2 linked regions of the Fodinicurvata sp. EGI_FJ10296 genome follow. The protein of the gene in region 1 interacts with the protein of each later gene in a pairwise test. Links are inferred from orthologs where the notes say so. Each region holds a gene or a part of one and is shown on either strand. Other genes may lie near its edges. The genes, in order: pheT and secD.

Region 1 (8,498 bases):
CGCTTGCGGCTGACGTCGCCGCCATAGCACTTGGCGGTCACGTCCTTGCGCAGCGCGGAGAGCGTTTCCCGGGCAATCACCTTTGACCCGATCGAGGCCTGAACGGCAATCTTGAACATCTGTCGCGGTATCAGGTCCTTGAGGCGTTCGCACATGCCGCGCCCGCGCCGTTCCGCCTGGCTGCGGTGGACGATCATCGACAGTGCGTCGACCGGCTCGGCGTTGACCAGGATCGACATCTTGACCAGGTCGCTCTCGACATAGCCGTCCATCTGATAGTCAAAGCTGGCATAGCCGCGGCTGATCGATTTCAGCCGGTCGTAGAAGTCGAACACGACCTCGTTCAACGGCAGTCGATAGACCAGCATTGCGCGGCTGCCGGCATAGGTCAGTTCGACCTGTTCGCCCCGGCGCTCCGTGCAGAGCTGAAGGATGCCGCCCAGATACTCGTCCGGCAGCATGATCGTCGCCTTGATCCACGGTTCCTCGATATGGTCGATCTGCATGACCTCGGGCATATCCGCAGGATTGTGCAGCGGCTTCATCGTCCCGTCGCGCATATGCAGGTGATAGACCACCGACGGCGCCGTAGTGATCAGATCCAGCGCGAACTCCCGTTCCAGCCGTTCCTGAATGATTTCAAGGTGCAGCAGGCCGAGGAAGCCGCAGCGGAAGCCGAATCCCAGCGCCGCCGAGGTCTCGGCCTCGTAGTGGAAGCTGGCATCGTTGAGCGCCAGCCGCCCCAGGCTTTCGCGCAGGCGTTCGAATTCGCCCGCATCGGCCGGGAACAGGCCGCAGAAAACCACCGGGACCGAAGGTTTGAACCCCGGCAACGCCTTGTCGCAGCGGCGCTTGTCTTCTGTCAGGGTGTCGCCGACCTTGGTCTCGGTGATGTCCTTGACGCCGGCGGTGATGAATCCGATCTGGCCCGGCTCCAGCGTTTCCGTTATCACGCCCTTTGGTGCCATGAAGCCGACGCGGTCGACCTCGTGGACGGCGCCCGACCGCATGAACAGAATCTTTTGGCCGGCCTTGAGAATGCCGTCGATGACCCGCACCAGAACGACGACGCCGAGATAGGGGTCGTACCAGCTGTCGACGAGCATCGCCTTCAGCGGCTTTTCGCGATCGCCCTCGCGCGGGGGTGGGAGCCGATGGACGATCGCCTCAAGCAGGGCATCCAGACCCAGCCCGGACTTCGCCGAAATCTCCAGCGCGTCATGGGCTTCCAGACCGATGACGTCTTCGATCTGTTGCTTGATTCGCTCCGGCTCGGCCGCCGGCAGGTCGATCTTGTTGAGCACCGGCACGACCTCGTGGTCAGCCTCCAGCGCCTGATACACATTGGCGAGCGTCTGCGCCTCAACCCCCTGGCTGGCGTCGACCACCAGCAGCGATCCCTCGCAGGCGGCGAGGCTGCGGCTTACCTCGTAGGAAAAGTCGACATGGCCCGGCGTGTCCATCAGATTGATCTGATAGGTCTCGCCGTTTTGAGCCGTATAGGAAAGCCGGACGGTCTGCGCCTTGATCGTGATCCCGCGCTCCCGCTCGATATCCATGCTGTCGAGCAGTTGCTCTTTCATCTGACGCTGATCGAGACCGCCGCATTTCTCGATCAGGCGGTCGGCGAGAGTCGACTTGCCGTGATCGATATGCGCGACGATGGAGAAATTGCGTATGTGGTCGAGCTGGGTGCCCATTGGATATCAGTCTCATCTGTCCTGTGCCGGCGCGACCATAGAGACCTGCGCGCCCGACCGCAACGGTCGCCGATGCCGCGTCGTTCCCGAATGGCGCGATTCTTTCGCTCAGGCGTCCAGCGCGCTGGACATCGGGTGCTGTCCGATCGGGCCCCCGGCCGGCGCGATCGTTTCGCCGCGGGCATCCCAGCGGCGCACCGGACCGGCCATGCCCTTTAACGCGCCGGGCGCAAGGGCCGTCAACTGCAGCCGATCGGGATTCTCGTCAGGCATGTAAATTCCATGGGGCGCGGCCGGGACGAACCCGAATCGCGAATAATAGGGCAGGTCGCCGACCAGCAGCACGATTTCGTGTCCGGCTGCCGTCGCCGTTTCCAGCGTGCTGAAGACCAGCGCCGCACCGACCCCGGTGCCCTGGCTGTGATTTGCCACGGCAAGCGGCCCCAGAAGCAGGCCCGGGTGGCCATCCGCGCCGATCCGGATCGGCCAGTACCTGATCGATCCGACCAGACGGTCGCCATTATGTGCCGTCATGGAAAGACCGGCGATCGGATCGATGCCGTCGCGATAGCGGTACGACGTCTTCTGCGAACGGTCCCGGCCAAAGGCCTGGTCGAGCAAAAGATTGATGGCGTGGTGGTCGTCGGGGGATTCCGGCGCGAGCGTAACCATGGAAATAGACCTGTTTTCGGCTGATCGGCAACGTACCGCCGACAACCCGTGCGCCATTTATCAATATGGGCGCGGGGTGCCGACATTCAGACGGGCGGTCTGGGACCGTTGTCCGTTCGTCGTCGCGAAAAAGGTTGGCCGATGCTGGTCATACTATTTCAATCGCGCGGATCGTCCCGGATGTCAAGGTCCGGAACTGTGCCTTGGCGGCTGTTTTCAGGCTATTCCTCGAAGCGCGGTACGCCGGACATCTGCCGGCTGCCGGCGTCATCGGCCGTGGCTGTCATGGCAGCCGGTTCGAGCACCAGCGCGATCAGGACGATCAGGACGGCCGCCACCATGATCGACAGCACGTTCAACCCGTTCCAGCCGAGCAGGCCCAGACCGACGGCCGGCAGCAGGGCGCCGGCGGCCGACGCGATCGCAACCACGAACTCGTTTACGCCCTGCGCTGCGAAACGGTCTTCGCCGCGCACCGAACGGCCGACAAGATAGCTGCCGCCGACATAGAGCGCGTTCCAGGCGAGGCCGAGCAGAACCAGCGAGACGGCAAATGCCGCAACGTCGGTGTCGATCATGGCTACGAGTGATGCCAGAATCTGCAGTACACCGCCGAGCATCAAAAACGCCCTGATGCCGATCCGTTCGATGACCATGCCGGAAAAGAACGACGGGAAGAACATGCACAGGACATGGATCTGGATCGAATAGCTGATGGCGGCAAAGCCGTGGTTGTGGCCGTCCATGGCCAACGAGGCGGCAATCATCAGCAGGTTCATCAGACCGTAGCTGACAGCCCCGGACAGGACGGCGATGGTGAACGGATTAATGCCGAGCAGTGCCGCACGATCCGGAGTGGCGGCTGCGGGGCCGCCACGCGCCCCGGCGGTCCCCGTTCCGCCGGTCCCGGTGGTATTTCCGGCGGCCGGTGTCATGCGAACGGCGCCGACCACGAGCAGTACGGCGGCGGACACCACGCCGATGCCCAGATAGCCGGCGGCGAAGACCGGCATGGCCAGTAGATCAGGCGCCTCGCGGGCGATCAGCGGGCCGAGGATGGCCCCGAACACACCGCCGAACATGACGAGCGACAGCGCCGTGCTGTGCAGATCCGGCGCCGTGTAGTCCAGAACGGCAAAACGGTAGAGGTTGACGGTGCCCAGAAACAGCCCGAGCAGGGCATGGGCGGCGCAGAGCAGCCAAAAGCTCTCGACCGTTACTGCATACCAGCCGACAATGCCCGCCAGCATGCCCAGCATCGCCGCGACCCGAAAAACCGGCTTGCGCCCGAAACGCCCCATCAGACCGGCATTCAGCGGCGCGGCCAGCATCAAGGCAGCGAACTGCAGGCCATAAGGAACGGTCGCGAGGCCGGACGACGGCGCTACCGACTGACCGGCCAGCGCGCCGATGTTCACCGCCACGACGGCGACCGTCAGTCCCAACCCCTGGCACAGGCACAGCATCCAGGCCGACAGGGGAAGGGACCGCAGTTTCGAAATGAACATCATCGGCAGGCGTGTTCCCCTCGGCGACCCCTCAATTGTCGGCCTCCTCGGCCCGCTCGTCGCGGGCGAGGACCTCGATCGGCCGCATCATGTCATTGTCCTCGTGATCCAGCAGATGACAATGAATGACGTACATGCCGGGAAATCCGTACCACCGCATCGCGATCCGGGTGACATAGCCGAATGGCGCCAGCGCGACGTCCTTTGGGCCCCGTTCGGTGGCGGCCGGGGGTTCGGCGGCGTCGAGATCCAGATAGCTGTCCAGCGGCTGTAGCGTGCCGGCGTCGCGGTCATCGATATAGGCCTGGGCGCCGTCTTCGGTGAATGGCACGCGCTCGACGATGCGATAGCTGATCAGGTGGATGTGGAACGGATGGGACTCGTCGGTCAGGTTGATCAGGTTCCACATCTCGGAGTCGCCCAGACGCGGTTTGATCTCGACGGGCGCGTCGAAATGCTTCTGGTTGATCAGGAACAGAAAGTCGTCGCCCTCGTCCAGGGTGATGTCGCGTTCGACCGATACCTCATCCAGGATGCGGGCCAGTTCGCCGTCGTCGGGGACCGGATGGGCCGGAATGCGGCTGTCGTCCGGATCGTCGGCCGCGTCGGCGACCTGGAACTGCATCATATGGGGAAGGTCGACATCGCCGCCCCGCCCCTGGCCGTCGCGCTGCGGGCCGAAGCAGGACGTCGTGTTTTGCAGGACGATGTCTTCGCCGGCATGATCGGTGAAGTCGATCACGATGTCCGCCCGCTCGGCCGGGGCGAGCAGCAGCGACGATGTTTCCACCGTTTCGGCGAGGAAGCCGTCATCCACACCGACCAGATGGAACGGCAGGCCGTTGGACAGCGCCAGTTGCTTGATGCGGAAATTGCTGCCGTTCAGAACGCGGAACCGGTACCGCCGGGGCTCGACTTCAAGGAAGGGAAAGATCGCACCGTTGACAGTGCCGAACTCGCGGCAGACGCCGGGATAAACGAGTGTACCGTCGGCGGCGACGTTGCGATCCTGAAGCACCAGCGGAATTTCGTAGTCGCCGGTCGGCAGATCGAGTTCGGCCTCCAGTTCGCTGTTGCGCAGAAGATAGAACCCCTCCAACCCCGCATAGACGTTGAGGCGCGTATTGCCCATGGCGTGGTCGTGGTACCACAGCATCGAGCCGTCGCCCTGTTCGTCGAGGTTGGGATAATGGTAGCGGGCACGGTTGCCGGGCGCCCAGGTCCAATCGGGAAAGCCGTCCGAGGCGCTGGGCGTGATGCCGCCGTGAAGGTGAACCACGGTGCGCGGTGTGTCGTCGGGCACATGATGGCTGGCGGAAACCGGCAGCCAGTCCGGATAGTGTGGCGGCAGGTCGTTCACCCAGTCGACATAGATTTCATCATTGATCGGTATGTCGAAGGTCGGTCCCGGCCAGACGCCGTTATAGCCGAACACCGGCGTCGGCGGCAGATCTCGGTGGATCTGCTGATCGACCATTTCCATGGTGATCTCGTAAAGCGGCCGCCCCTCATGCGTGCCGACGGGCGCGGCCGCCGGCGGGATCGGCAGCGGGTCGACGAATGGTTCGAGATCGTCCTGAGACAGAGCGTGCGACGGCGCGTCGCCGGACATATGGCCGGCATGGCCGTCGGCAACGCCCGCGCCGTCGCCCGGCGCTGTTGCGCCTGCTTCAGATGTCGCCGTCTCCGCTGCGGATGCACCCGCAACTGTCGCGCACAAGAACGTCAGGCCTGAAAAGGCCCGAAGGAAGTCCGATTTCATCGACCGCATGGTCCGCCCCAGCCTGTTGATTTGATTCGCCCTATCGTAGCAGGGCCGGGGCGCCACTGTCTGCGGTTGTGTCGCCGTACAGGTTTCCCGGTCAGGTCCCCGGATCAGGAACGAAGACGCCCGCCTGTTTGCTTTGTCACCGCAGCAACGATCTTGTCGCTGGCGGCCTCGATTTCCTTTTCCGTCAGCGTCGCCTGGGTCGGCTGCAGTCGCACGGTGATGGCCACGCTTTTCTGCCCCGGTTCCAGACGGTCGCCCTGATAGACGTCGAAGATGCCGACATCGGTGATCAGCACCTTGTCCGCCGCACGGGCCGCGCGGACAATCTTTTCTGCCGGTACATCCGCGTCGACGACGAAAGCGAGGTCGCGGTCCACCGGCTGATAGGCCGACATCGCCACCGGCGGCCGCGCGGCGCCCTGCTGCTTGCGCTTGGGGGCAGGGACGGAGTCGACGAAGGTTTCGGATGCGGCAACCGGTCCCTCGATATCCAGCGCTGCCGCCACTGAGGGGTGCAACTCGCCGAAATGGGCCAGAACGGTCGGGCCGAGCCTGAGGCAGCCGGACCGGCCTGGATGGTACCAGGACGGCGCGTCGGCGCTGACCTGAAGGTTGGCCACCGGGGCATCGAGCAAGGTCAGCACCGCGATGGCGTCAGCCTTGGCGTCGAAGGCGTCGACCGCCCTTGGCGTTGCGGCCCAGTGCCGGGGGCCGGTGTGGCCGGCGCGCAGTGTCGTTGCCGTCTGGATCTGTCCGGCATCCGAAGCGTCCCTGAACAGCGGGCCGACTTCGAACAACGCCGGGTTTTCCTGACCGCGGTCGATGTTCTTCGCCGCTGCGCGGACCAGATTGCCGACGACCGACGGGCGCATGACATCGAGATCGGCGGAAATCGGGTTGACCAGACGCATCGCTTCGTCGTCGAAACCGAACAGCCGGGCATCGCGCTCGCCCATGAACGACCAGGTCACGGCTTCGAACAGGCCGCGGGTCGCCAGCATCCGGCGAACACGTGCGATGCGGCGCTGACCCTCGGACAAAGCCGGCCGGGTTATGACGTGAGGGCGGGGCAGGGGCACGACGGGGATTTGATCGTATCCGGTGACGCGCAGCACTTCTTCGACCAGATCGGCTTCGCCGACGACGTCGCGGCGCCAGCTCGGCGTCGTAACCGTCAGTCCGTTAACGGAAGCGGGTCTGACGTCGAAACCCAGCCGCCGGAGTACGTCGGCCTGCTGGTCGGCTGGTACATCGCAGCCGCCGAGCGTCGCCGTACGGTCGGAACGCAGGGTGATGGTTCGGCGCAGATCGGGTACGTCGCCCGCGATCATGGTTTCCGAAGCCTCGCCGCCGCACAGGTCCAGGATCATGCGCGTGGCGTCTTCGATCCCCGGCAGCACGGTTTCAGGGTCGACGCCGCGCTCGAACCGGTATCGCGCGTCGCTGTTGATCTGCAGCGCCTGTCCCGTCCGCGCGGTCGCCGCCGGGTCGAACAGGGCGCACTCCAGCAGGATATCGGTCGACTGCTCGTCGACGGCAGTGGCGGTGCCGCCGACGATACCGGCCAGCGAGACGACGCCGCTGTCGTCGGCAATCGCGGTCATGCCGTCGGCCAGCCTATAGGAACGGTCGTTGAGCGCGTCGAGCGTTTCACCGGCGCGGGCGGGGCGCAGGACCAGATTGCCTTTGACCTTTCCGGCATCGAAGACGTGCAGCGGCCGGGCCTGGTCCATGGTGAAGAAATTGGTGATGTCGACCAGCGTCGAGATCGGGCGAAGGCCGACCGACCGCAACTTGTCCTTCAGCCATTGCGGGCTTTCGCCGTTGGCCACGCCCCGAATCCGCCGCAAGGCGAAGACCGGCACCGCCTCTTTCATCTCCGGCGCGATGGTGACGCCGACAGGGCAGGGGCCGGCGGTCGCGGCGACGGCGTCGCCAACCATCGGTTTCAGCGTGCCGAAACCGGCCGCAGCCAGATCGCGGGCAATGCCGCGGACGCCGGCGCAGTCGGCGCGGTCGGGGGTCAGGCCAATCTCGATCAGTGGGTCGTTGAGGCCGGCATAGTCGGCATAGGGCGTGCCGACCGGCGCATCGACCGGCAAGTCAACGATGCCCTCATGGGCGTCGGACAGGCCGAGTTCGCGCTCCGACAGCAGCATGCCGTTGCTTTCGACGCCTCGGATCTTGCTTGGCTTCAGGGTCATGCCGGTTCCGGGGACGACCGTGCCCGATGGTGCGAACACGCCGATCATGTCCGCGCGCGCGTTGGGTGCGCCACACACGACCTGGACCTGGTCGCCCCGGCCGTAATCGACCCGGCATACCCGCAGCCGGTCGGCGTCGGGATGCTGTTCGCACGCGGTTACCCGGGCGATCCGGAAAGCCGCGAGTGCCCGTCCCGGGTCGGTCACGTCCTCGACCTCAAGCCCGAGCGCGGTCAGCGCGGTGGTCAGCCGCTCAAGATCGGCATCCGTATCGAGATGATCCTTCAGCCAGGACAGGGTGAATTTCATCGAACCGTTCCGCGATTGTGAACAAGCGTACGCCCGTCGTGTGGTCGGCGGCGCTCAAATGAAGGGGAAAGGCGGCCCAGGCGGGGCCGGCTGCAAAATCGGTGCATCTCAGGCGGTCAGGCCGGCGGCCAGCGACGGTGTGGCCAGGGGCACGAAACCGTAGTGGCGCAGCCAGCGCAGATCCGCCTCGAAAAATGTTCTGAGATCGGGAATGCCGTATTTCAGCATCGCGATCCGCTCGATCCCCATGCCGAAGGCGAAGCCCTGGTACTGCGTGCTGTCCAGTCCGCAATTCTCCAGTACCTGCGGGTGAACCATGCCGCAGCCGAGTATT
Region 2 (11,277 bases), on another replicon or contig:
TGCGTCGGCCTTCGTATCACCAGACTGGTCCTCACCGAGGCTGTCGATGACTTCCATGTCGTCGGCGAGAGTATCCGCGCTGGCCTGTGCATAAAGTTCTTCTTCACCAGCCATCAATTCGATGACCTCGTCGTCGGGCTCTTCCTCCTGAGCGACGCGCTGGCGATCCCGAACGAGGGCGTCCTTCAGATGGCCGATCGTGATCGTTCCCTCGGCGATCTCGCGCAGCGCGACAACCGGGTTCTTGTCGTTATCGCGGTCGAGTGTCAGCGAGGCGCCGGCCCCGATGTCACGGGCCCTCTGAGCTGCCAGCATGACCAATTCGAAGCGATTCGGGATCTTAACAATACAATCTTCAACGGTAACGCGCGCCATAATCCATAACTCCAGGAACATCGTGCCGGATTTCCCTCCGGTGCGAACGCCGAACTATAGACATGGCGACGCTGCGGTGCAAGAAGACCATTCGCGGCAGCCGTTCTGCCGTGGCCGACCGGATTGCCGGGCCGGCCGTCTGGCTTAATCGGGCGTCAAGGCGGAAAACCGATGTTGGAGTTGAAACCGGCATTCAGAAGTAGACACATTGACAGAATTTTCCGGCCTGCGTCATGGCGTATCAGGTTTCGATTTTTGCAAATCGGACTTTCGATACTACATAAGGTGGGTGAACAGTGACGCGCCGGCCGGCGACGGCGCGCAGCCGATGGTAACGTCAACCTTTCATATTTTTGACATCAAGGGCTTGAGATGATTTTTTACAAGGAAGAGCGACTGGCTCTCTTTATTGACGGCGCAAACTTGTACGCGGCGGCTCGGTCTCTGGGTTTCGACATCGATTACAAGAGGCTTCTTGATCTTTTTGCTAAAAAAGGTCGACTCATCCGTGCATTTTATTATACGACGATGATCGAAGATCAAGAATACTCTCCGATGCGCCCGTTGATCGACTGGCTCGACTATAATGGCTATTGTATGGTCACAAAGCCTTTGCGCGAATATACAGACAATCAAGGACGTAGGAAGCAAAAAGGAAGCATCGACATCGACCTCGCTATCGATGCTCTGGAGATGGCCGACAAGGTCGATCATATACTTCTGTTTTCCGGCGACGGCGATTTCAGACGTCTTGTCGAAGCCATTCAGCGAAAGGGCGTCCGCGTCACGATCATCAGCACGATCAAGGCTCAGCCGCCGATGGTCGCGGACGAACTGCGCCGGCAGGCTGACAACTTCATCGAACTCCTGGACCTGGCGCCGCACGTCCAACGCTCGTCCCAGACCCGCTATTCCGTCGATCACGGCAATGTCGATCGGACCGATGCGCGACCCGATCAGGGGCCCGATCAAGGGGTGGAAGAGCCGGCCGATGACGATCCCGACCTGGCCATCGTCCGCTCTGGCAGCGATTGACCGATCGACGAGGTGCGCCAATGCCGCAAGCCGTGACGCCGGGGTTGCCGCCGCCGAATTGCCCACTGTGCCCTCGCCTGGCGGCGTTCCGTGACACCAACCGGGATCGCTATCCGCAATTCCACAACGGTCCGGTTCCGCCGTTCGGCCCGCCGACGGCGCGTCTGCTCGTCGTCGGACTCGCGCCCGGGCTGAAAGGCGCTAATCAGACCGGTCGCCCTTTCACCGGCGATTATGCGGGCGATCTGCTTTATTCCACCCTGGCGGCATTCGGTTTCAGCCGGGGCGACTACGGGGCGTCGCCGGATGACGGCCTGGCGCTGAATGACTGTCGAATTATCAATGCGGTTCGTTGCGTTCCGCCGGAGAACAAGCCGACGGGCGCCGAGGTGGCAACCTGCCGGCGGTTCCTTGCGGCAGAAATCGCGGCCATGCCCGATCTGACGGCGATCGTGGCCCTCGGCCAGGTGGCGCATCGCGCGGTTATCGCGACATTCGGCCTGCGGCAGGCAGCATACCCGTTCGGCCATGGCGCCCGTCACGACCTTGAGACAAGGCATATCCGCCTTACCGACAGCTACCATTGCTCGCGCTACAATACCAATACCGGCCGGCTGACGACGTCGATGTTTCACGACGTGTTCGCTGCCGTTCGGCGTGATCTGTCCGGAGTTCCCCCGGTCATCGATGCCCGTTGAACCTATCGGCCACACGATCCCCTGCCGAGATCAGTGGACAACAAATCCAGTGGAAGGTGCGATCCGAATGACAGCCAAACCGATCCATATCATCGGCGGCGGACTGGCCGGCAGTGAGGCTGCCTGGCAGATCGCCGGCGCCGGTGTTCCCGTCATCCTCCACGAGATGCGGCCGGAACGGATGACCGAGGCCCATCAGACGGAGGGGCTGGCCGAGCTCGTCTGCTCGAATTCGTTCCGGTCCGACGACGCGGAGCAGAATGCCGTTGGTCTGCTGCACGAGGAAATGCGCCGGGCCGGCAGTCTGATCATGCGCGCCGGCGATGCCAATCAGGTTCCGGCCGGTGGCGCTCTGGCCGTCGACAGGCACGGATTTTCCGCCGCCGTGACCGAGGCGATCCAGTCGCATCCGCTTATCACGGTCGATCGGGGCGAGGTCGCAGGCTTGCCCCCGGAGAGCTGGCAGTCGGTCATCATTGCAACCGGCCCTCTTACCTCGACGTCACTCGCCGAGGCTATATTCGAACTGACCGGCGAGGATTCGCTGGCATTCTTCGATGCGATCGCGCCGATCGTCTACAAGGAGTCGATCGATTTCTCCAAGGCATGGTTCCAATCGCGCTACGATAAGGTGGGGCCGGGCGGGTCCGGCAAGGATTACATCAATTGCCCGCTCGACCGGGAGACATACGAGCGGTTCATCAGTGAACTGCTGGCTGCGCCCAAAACGGAATTCAAGGATTGGGAAGTCGACACCCCCTATTTCGAAGGCTGTCTGCCGATCGAAGTCATGGCCGAACGGGGACCGGAAACCCTGCGATACGGGCCGCTAAAGCCGGTCGGGTTGACGAATCCGAATTCCGAAGAGAAACCCTATGCCGTCGTCCAGCTTCGCCAAGACAATGCCTTGGGCACGCTTTACAACATGGTCGGCTTTCAGACGAAACTGAAATACGGCGAGCAAAGCCGCGTCCTGAAGATGATACCGGGCCTGGAGAACGCGGAATTCGCGCGGCTCGGCGGTATTCATCGGAACACCTTTCTCAACAGCCCGCGACTGCTCGACCCGACCCTGCGTCTGAAGGCGGCGCCTCGTCTGCGGTTCGCCGGGCAGATCACCGGCGTCGAGGGATATGTCGAGTCAGCAGCCATCGGCCTGCTTGCCGGTCGGTTGGCGGCCAGCGAATGCCTGGGCACCACTTCGGCACCTCCGCCCCGGACGACCGCAATGGGCGCCCTCCTGCGGCATATTACGCTTGATGCCGACCAACGCGGGTTCCAGCCGATGAACGTCAATTTCGGACTGTTTCCCGAGGTCGAACCACCGCCGGGGGTGCGAAAGCTGCGCGGCGGCGATCGCAAACGCGCCTACACCAGCAGGGCACTGGCCGACTTCGACGCATGGCTGCAAGGGGCTCCGGCCGGTGAACTTGCGCCCACCGCCGGTCAGTAACGGTCCCTTCAGTAGCGATTCAGCCAGCTCCGGACCGCCATGGGAACGATGCGTAACGGCGGCGGATGCGCGAGCCGCGGATCGAATGGATTCCAGCGTGCCTGTTGAAGCCGTTTCAGATGCGCATCCACCAGACAGCATCCGGCCAGCAGCCGGATGCTGTCTTTGCCAATGTCCCGGCGTAATCTCCTCGCGCGGTTCAGATGATCGGCGGCCCTGTCGGCGATTTCATGCACCACCTCGGCAAGCCCTGCAGAGGCGCGTCCTTCGATGACGTCGCCGCGATCCACCCCTTTGGCCGCCAGCAAGTCCGCCGGCATGCGGCATTGCCGACGACGGGCAAGATGCGGCACGGCCCGGATCGTACCGGCGAGACCCCACGCGGTCCCCATATGCCGCACGGCCTCCATCTCGGCTTCTGGCGGCTGACGGGGATGCTCCGGGCTGTGTTTCAGGATCGACAACGCGATCGCAAACGGCGTCGCCGCCGTGCCCTCGGCATAAGCTTCCAGACCGGATAGCGTCGCCGGCTGCGGGTCCTGGGCCAGATCGTGATCTTCGCGGACGGTGAGAATCTGCTCGAACGGTTCGCGATGCAGGCCGAATCGCCGGATTGTCTCGCCAAGCGGTGTGGCGACCTCGTGCATCCTGACGGGAGCGTCTTGCTCAACGGCTTCAGCGATCGCGTCCCACCACCATTGGAACCGCATCTGGCCAGCAATGGGTTCGGATACCGCGTCGGCGATCTTGGCGACTTCGTGGTTGAACGCGTAGACGGTCAGAATCGCCTCGCGCCGATCATGCGGCACGACAAGGGTGGCCATGAACCGATCGCGATCATGGGATCTGACGATGCGTCCGCTGGCCGACAGCCGCGCGTCATGCCCAACCGCATTTGCTTCAGCTGCCATCTCATTGTCGATCATACGTCGTGTCACGGGCAAATATCGCTCATTGTTGGTGATTTCCCACCTGTAGGCGGTGGCCGATTCCGGCCCCAAAGCCGATTGGCTGTGAAAACTGATGGCAGTCCCTTCACATTCAGTGAGGCAATCGTTATCTCTCCACGAGAGCGCATGGCTCAACCACTAAAAGTCGAGGGATAATCAATGGCTTTCCAACTGCCCGATCTGCCCTACTCCTACGATGCCCTGGCTCCGTACATGTCACGGGAAACGCTCGAATTTCACCATGACAAGCACCACGCCAAGTACATCTCCACGATGAACGACATGATCAAGGGCACGCCCCTTGAGAATGCCGATCTCGACACCGTCATGAAGGAGAGCTTCAACGATCCGTCCAAACGGGGATTGTTCAATCAGGCTGGCCAAACCTGGAACCACAACCATTTCTGGCAGATGATGAAACCCAGCGGCGGAGGTTCGATCCCCGGCGAACTGGAGAAGAAAATTGCCGCCGACTTCGGCAGCGTCGATGCGTTCAAGGACGAGTTCAAGAAGGCCGGCGCCACGTTGTTCGGAAGCGGCTGGGCCTGGCTTGCGCTCGATGGCGGCAAGCTTACCGTCATGCAGACGCCGAACGGCGAGAACCCGAACGCACACGGGAAGACGGCGCTTCTCGGCGTCGATGTGTGGGAACATGCGTTCTACATTGACTACCGGAACGACAAGCCGAAATATCTTGAGGCGTTCCTCAACAACCTGGTCAACTGGGACTATGTTGCCGAGTTGTACTCGAAGGCCTCGTAGCGACAACCGTGCGGCCCTGAAAGCCGTAATGTCTGCCTCAGCCGGGGCCGTCTCGATCCAATCGGGACGGCCCTTTGTATTTGTCGACAGCAACGCAAAATGCGTCGCGGACAATTTCAGCGACTCTACCGGTCACCATCGAACGTCAGATAGCAATCAGGGCAGCGCCAACACTGCGACCTTCGGCGAGAAGCACGTTGTAGGTTCGACAGGCAGCGCCGGTCTCCATCACATCGACCGATATGCCTCTGTCGATAACCGCGTCCCTCACAGTCCGGGGAACCAACGTCATCTTGCCGCCGCTGCCGAGCAGTAATATCTCCAAATGCTCCGGCGACTGGGACACGGCATCCACAATGTTCTGCGCGGTCAGATCCTCGACAGCGCCCACGGACCACGAGGCCACGCCGGTGGGGAACACGAGCATCGAACCGTGATAGACCTCGCCGGAAATCCGGAACTGATTGGGACCGTAGCCATTGATAACCCAGCGATTGCCGGGGATCATCGGTGTGACATCCATCAGCCGCCTCCAATCGTCCCTGCTCGCCGTCCGCTGTCACACAAGAGGCACTGGAAAAACGGCGGATGTTCTGTTCCGGACATCTAGGACGCTGTGCCGGTCACCCGGGCCGCCGTATCCTTATCCGATTCTTCCCCGGATCTCGAAGTACGCGTGAGACCCATATACAGAAGAAGCGGAACAGCCAGCAGAATGGAACTGTAGGTACCGATCAGAATGCCCCAGATCAGCGCAAAAGCAAAATTCTGGATCACGGCACCACCAAAAACATAGATGGCTGCAAGTGCCAACAACGTCGTCACACTGGTCAAGATCGTCCGTGACAGAACGTCGTTAATTGATCGGTTAAGAACCTCGACCAGGGACGCCTTCTTGTACCGGCGGAGATTCTCGCGGACGCGGTCGAAAACGACGACCGTGTCATTGATCGAGTATCCGGCGATCGTCAGCAATGCCGCAATCGTCGAAAGGTTGAACTCGAACTGAATCAACGCGAAGAGCCCGATTGTCGTAATGACATCATGGGCCAATGCAATGACGGCACACAGCCCGAACTGCCATTCGAACCGAAGCCAGATATAGATCAATATGCCGGCCAACGACAGCAATACAGCCATGGTGCCGGCTTCGACCAGTTCGTCGCCCACCGTCGGCCCGACAAACTCGGTACGCCGGTATTCGACGTTGTCGCCCAGTGCATCCTGAACAACGCCAATGGCCTCGATCTGCTCTTCCTCGGTGCCGGATTGCCGCTGTATCCGGATCAAAACGTCCCGATCCGTTCCGAAAAGCTGAAGCGACGTCTCTCCCAGGCCGAGACCTTCAAGAGAGTTACGCATCTGTTCCAGGTCCGCCGGTTCCTCTGTGCGGACTTCCAGCAACGTGCCACCGCGGAAATCGATTCCGAAATTCAATCCCTGTATGGCAGTCGTTACAATCGCCAGCAGAACCAGAACGGCAGAGAACGCAAATGCGATACGCCTCAATCCGATGAAGTTGACCGACAGACTGTCCGGTACGATGCGAAGTGGTTTCATGACCGGGACTTTCCTCAGATCGGAATCGATTTCGGACGCTGGCGACGAAGCCATGTCACGACGAACAGGCGGGTAACCATAATGGCAGTGAACATCGAACACAGGATGCCAAAGGACAATGTAACCGCAAATCCGCGGATCGGCCCCGTCCCCAGCGCGAATAGCAGCGCCGCGGCGATCAGGGTCGTGACATTGGAGTCGATGATGGTCGTCAAGGCGCGGCTGTAACCGGCGTCGACGGCTGAGATCGGCGTTCTTCCTGCCGCCTGTTCTTCGCGTATGCGCTCGAAGATCAGGACATTGGCATCGACTGCCATGCCGACGGTGAGGACGATTCCGGCGATCCCCGGCAGCGTCAACGTCGCCTGCAGGGCCGACAATACCGCGATGAGAAGCGCCAGATTGATAATCAGCGCAGCCGAAGCCATCAGACCCAACAGACCATAAGTCACGGACATGAAGACGATGACCAGGAGAAATCCGATTGCCGAAGCGATCTGACCGGCCGCGATGCTGTCTTCTCCCAGGCCGGGCCCAACCGTCCGTTCCTCAAGCACCGTGAGCGGTGCCGGAAGTGCGCCGGCCCGCAAAAGAATCGCCAGGTCGTTCGCGCTATCGACGCTGAACTGTCCGGTGATAATTCCACGGCCACCAAGAATGGGCGAATTGATCCGCGGCGCGGAAACGACCTTGTCGTCGAGTACGATCGCGAGGAAGCGGCCGACATTCTCCTGCGTCACCTCGCCAAAACGTCGCGCTCCGACACTGTCGAAACTGAAAGAGACGACCGGTTGTCCGTCCTGAAACGTCGGCTGCGCGTCGACCAGAGTCTCACCGCTCACCATCACCCGGCGGCGAACGACATAGTCCTGAACCGGCTCGCCGTCAGGCCCCGTCTCGTCACTGGGAACAAGCATCGATCCGGCGGGAAGATTGCCTTCCCTAGCCTGCTGCACTGACGTGCCCTCATCAAGCATATGAAAAGTCAGTCGAGCCGTTTGGCCCAGCAGATCCTTGATCCGTTCCGGATCTTCGATACCCGGCAACTGGACGATGATGCGATCTTCGCCCTGCCGCTGGATGTTGGGTTCCACGGTTCCGAATTCATTTACCCGCCGCCGAACGATCTCGATCGCCTGATCGACGGCGCCAGCCCGCAATTCCTGCAGTCCCAGGTCACTGAATCCCGCCGTGACCGAGGTGCCGTCGGCGCTGACCTCAAGGCTCTGATCGTATTCCGTGACCATGCTGCGGACAGCGCTCACGTCGTCGGCATCGCGAAGCTCCAAGGTCAGGCTGTCGCCGTCGAGTCCCAGACCGGTATATCCGATATCGTCGGCGCGGAGCTGCGTGCGAAGCTGTTCGACCGCGGCTTCGAGCCGTTCGCCGATCAGCACCTGGTATTCAACCTCCAGAAGCAGATGCGAGCCGCCCTGAAGGTCGAGGCCGAGCACGATCTGACGGCCGGGAACCCAGGCTGGCAGCGATTCGGACCATTCCTGCACGGTGTTCCGGTCGAATGCGTTCGGCGCGGCATAGAGCCCGCCCAACAGGCACACCAGAAGCACAAGGATGATCTTCCATCGCGGATAGTGAATCATGTGCGCTCTCTACGGCTACGATCTGCCGTTTACGATTCCCGTCGGCAATGACGGCTCGCAGTCAGCAATCAGGTCGAGCCGGCTAACACGTCGCGCGGCAAAAGCCAAACTCAACGTACATTCCGGCTTACGGTTTGCCCGGCTTACGGTCAGCGTATGGCTATCGCCCGAGGAAACGGCCGAATCCCTTTTTCGCGTCCGCAGCTGGGGGTTCGGCCGCTGTGTCGCCATCCGCGGCATCGCTCTCGCCGTCCTGATCATCCCCGCCCTTGCCCCTGGCGGGCTTCGTTTTTGCCAGCACGTCCGCGACCATGTGCTGCATCGCCTTGACCCTGACGCCGTCGGCGATTTCCAGCGTCAGCATGTTGTCCGAACCGACCTTGACGACCTGGCCGACGATGCCGCCATTGGTCACGATGCGATCGCCGCGCCGTATGCCGTCCAGCATCTCGCGATGCTGCTTCTGCCGTTTCTGCTGAGGGCGGATCAGCAGGAAGTAGAAGACGACGAAAATGAGAATCAGGGGCAACAGATTGATCAGAAGGTTGCCGCCACCGGCCCCGCCCGATTGAGCGTACGCCTGCGAAATGAACATATAGAGCTCCTATTGAAACCGGGTTCCGCCGCGGAAATCGCGACTATAACGATCCGTCGTGCTGTTGCAATCGAAAGCGCTCCTCCGATGGACGCTACGGTCGTCGATCCCGGCGCTCGCCGTTGTTGACGTGGGCGACGCCAACGTGCCTCACGCTTGCCGGATCGGCGGCCGAAATCGCCGTGTCCGTCTTTGGTTTGCGCTGACGCGCCGGACGGTTTAATACCGAACGGCTTTGTCGGAAACCCCGAATGCAAAGACTGGCATCCGCACCGAACAGCCGGCGTTCGATGTCGACACCCGGGACCAATGCAACGAGGAGAATCAACCCCGTGACGGATCTGAGCGACCTTCCGGCAGCGCTGGAAAGAATCGAACAAGCCCTATCGCGTATTGCCGATGGTGTCGACCGCAATTCCCCACCGGCGCCGTCCGCGCCGTTCGACCCGCGTGCCGCCGATGCCTTCGTCTGGGTCTCGGATGCTGCCCGGTTACAGCCCGTTGTGACGGTGAATAAGACGGATATCGACCTGCTGGCGGGCATCGACCAACAAAAGAGCATCCTGCTGGAGAACACCGCAAGATTCGCCCGCGGGCTTCCGGCCAACAACGCCTTGCTCTGGGGGTCGCGCGGCATGGGGAAAAGTTCGCTGGTCAAGGCCGTCCATGCCCGGATCAACGAAGAGACGCCGGGTGCGATGGCGTTGGTCGAGGTCCATCGCGAGGACCTTCCGACGCTGCCAAAGCTGATGGCCGAACTCAGATCGGTCGACCGCCCTTGCCTCCTCTTTTGCGACGATCTCAGCTTCGACCAATCCGACCAAAGCTATAAATCGCTGAAGGCGGTCCTCGAAGGGGGCATCGAAGGACGACCGAGCAACGTTCTTCTCTATGCAACTTCGAACAGACGTCACCTGATGCCACGCGACATGATCGAGAACGAGCAGTCATCCGCCATCATGCCGGAAGAAGCCGTCGAGGAAAAAGTATCGCTCAGCGACCGCTTCGGGCTCTGGCTGGGCTTTCACGCCTGCCGCCAGGACCTCTTTTTCGAGATGGTTGAGAACTATGCCCGGTCATATGATCTCCCCATCGAGCGCGAGGAACTGCATGCCCGTGCCCGCGAGTGGCAAGTGACGCGCGGCAGCCGATCCGGTCGCGTTGCCTGGCAGTTCATCCAGGATCTTGCAGGATCACTTGGCCGTCGGCTGGACCGGCGTTAGGCAACCGGACTCGCGATGTCGGCTCAGCCACGGGGCGTCAGATGGTCCATCGGATCGACCGGCGTCGATTGCCGCCGTATCTCGAAATGCAGTTGCGGCGAACTGACAGCCCCGGTCGAGCCGACCTCACCCAGCGTATCGCCCACGGAAACGGACTGGCCGCGCTGGACCGAAATCGTATCGGCATGGCCATAAGCCGTAACCCAGCCGTCCGCATGACGGACAATGATCAGATTGCCATATCCCCGCAACTCGCTTCCGGCATAGGCGACAACGCCATTATCTGCCGCCCTGATCGGGGTGCCGCGGGGTGCGTCGATATTAATGCCATCGTTATGCTGCCCGTCGTCTTTCGGGCCGAACGTCGAAATCACCGAACCATCGATCGGCCATGAAAAACGATCGCCGCTGCGCGCTGCCGGCGCGGACACAGCCGGCAGATTCGCCTGCTCTTCATTGACGGCAGCACTTTCCTGCGTCGGCTGGTCCTGTGGTTCCGGGCGCGGTGCCTCTGCCTCCTGTCCTTCATCGGACGACTCATCAGCAACCGGCTGTGCGGTGATATCCGCCTCCGCCGGCACGGATCCGTCGGTGCCTGATGGGGGCGAAACGGACCGGGCAGAGTCGGGCGGCACTGCCGAGCCATCTGTTTGATCGTCGTTGTCGGCTTGGGCCTCGCGGGTTTGGGACGTACCGGACGGCGACTCCGACAGGGGCTCTGCCGTCACCGTGCGGTCATTGCTGGAACGCGCTGGTGTCAGCGCCCGGGGCCGGCCATCGGCGGCACGTCCGGCATCCTGATCCTGCCGTGGCTCGCTCCAGGCGGTCGTTGCGCCGCCGTCTTGTCCAGCGTCGCCGCGCTCGGCCACAGTCGTCTGGCCGACAGAAGTCTGGCGCCCCTGGCCCGGACCCTCGGGGATTCGCAGCGACTGACCGACGAAAATCGTATAGGGCGTGTCCAACCGATTGGCCTGAGCGACGGCATCGACGTCGACATCGTAGTTCTGAGCAATCCGATAGAGGGT

What was found.
Region 2: the proteins of pheT (region 1) and secD interact in binary tests that used the Escherichia coli proteins (3 or more experiments, as listed by UniProt). The link is inferred for Fodinicurvata sp. EGI_FJ10296 from one-to-one orthologs.

Annotation. Positions count from the first base shown.
Region 1 is NZ_JBFCVL010000003.1:195,014-203,511, reverse strand. What follows is about bases 5,461-8,498. They hold pheT (phenylalanine--tRNA ligase subunit beta), read right to left. Parts: upstream 8,165-8,498; coding sequence 5,756-8,164; downstream 5,461-5,755. Other genes in these bases: pheS (phenylalanine--tRNA ligase subunit alpha), read right to left, coding at 8,273-8,498; ABZ728_RS07145 (multicopper oxidase domain-containing protein), read right to left, coding at 5,461-5,642. In the rest of the region: lepA (translation elongation factor 4), read right to left, coding at 1-1,700; ABZ728_RS07155 (N-acetyltransferase), read right to left, coding at 1,809-2,372; ABZ728_RS07150 (MFS transporter), read right to left, coding at 2,594-3,883; more of ABZ728_RS07145, read right to left, coding at 3,912-5,460.
Region 2 is NZ_JBFCVL010000005.1:157,804-169,080, forward strand. What follows is about bases 6,142-9,121. They hold secD (protein translocase subunit SecD), read right to left. Parts: upstream 8,435-9,121; coding sequence 6,848-8,434; downstream 6,142-6,847. Other genes in these bases: secF (protein translocase subunit SecF), read right to left, coding at 6,142-6,833; yajC (preprotein translocase subunit YajC), read right to left, coding at 8,595-9,029. Outside these bases: ABZ728_RS12105 (NYN domain-containing protein), read left to right, coding at 748-1,410; ABZ728_RS12110 (uracil-DNA glycosylase), read left to right, coding at 1,431-2,108; methylenetetrahydrofolate--tRNA-(uracil(54)-C(5))-methyltransferase (FADH(2)-oxidizing) TrmFO, read left to right, coding at 2,176-3,561; ABZ728_RS12120 (phytoene/squalene synthase family protein), read right to left, coding at 3,570-4,472; ABZ728_RS12125 (superoxide dismutase), read left to right, coding at 4,671-5,273; ABZ728_RS12130 (Mth938-like domain-containing protein), read right to left, coding at 5,419-5,796; more of secF, read right to left, coding at 5,880-6,141; ABZ728_RS12150 (ATP-binding protein), read left to right, coding at 9,371-10,252; ABZ728_RS12155 (LysM peptidoglycan-binding domain-containing M23 family metallopeptidase), read right to left, coding at 10,276-11,277. UniProt on the Escherichia coli protein: Part of the Sec protein translocase complex. Interacts with the SecYEG preprotein conducting channel. SecDF uses the proton motive force (PMF) to complete protein translocation after the ATP-dependent function of SecA.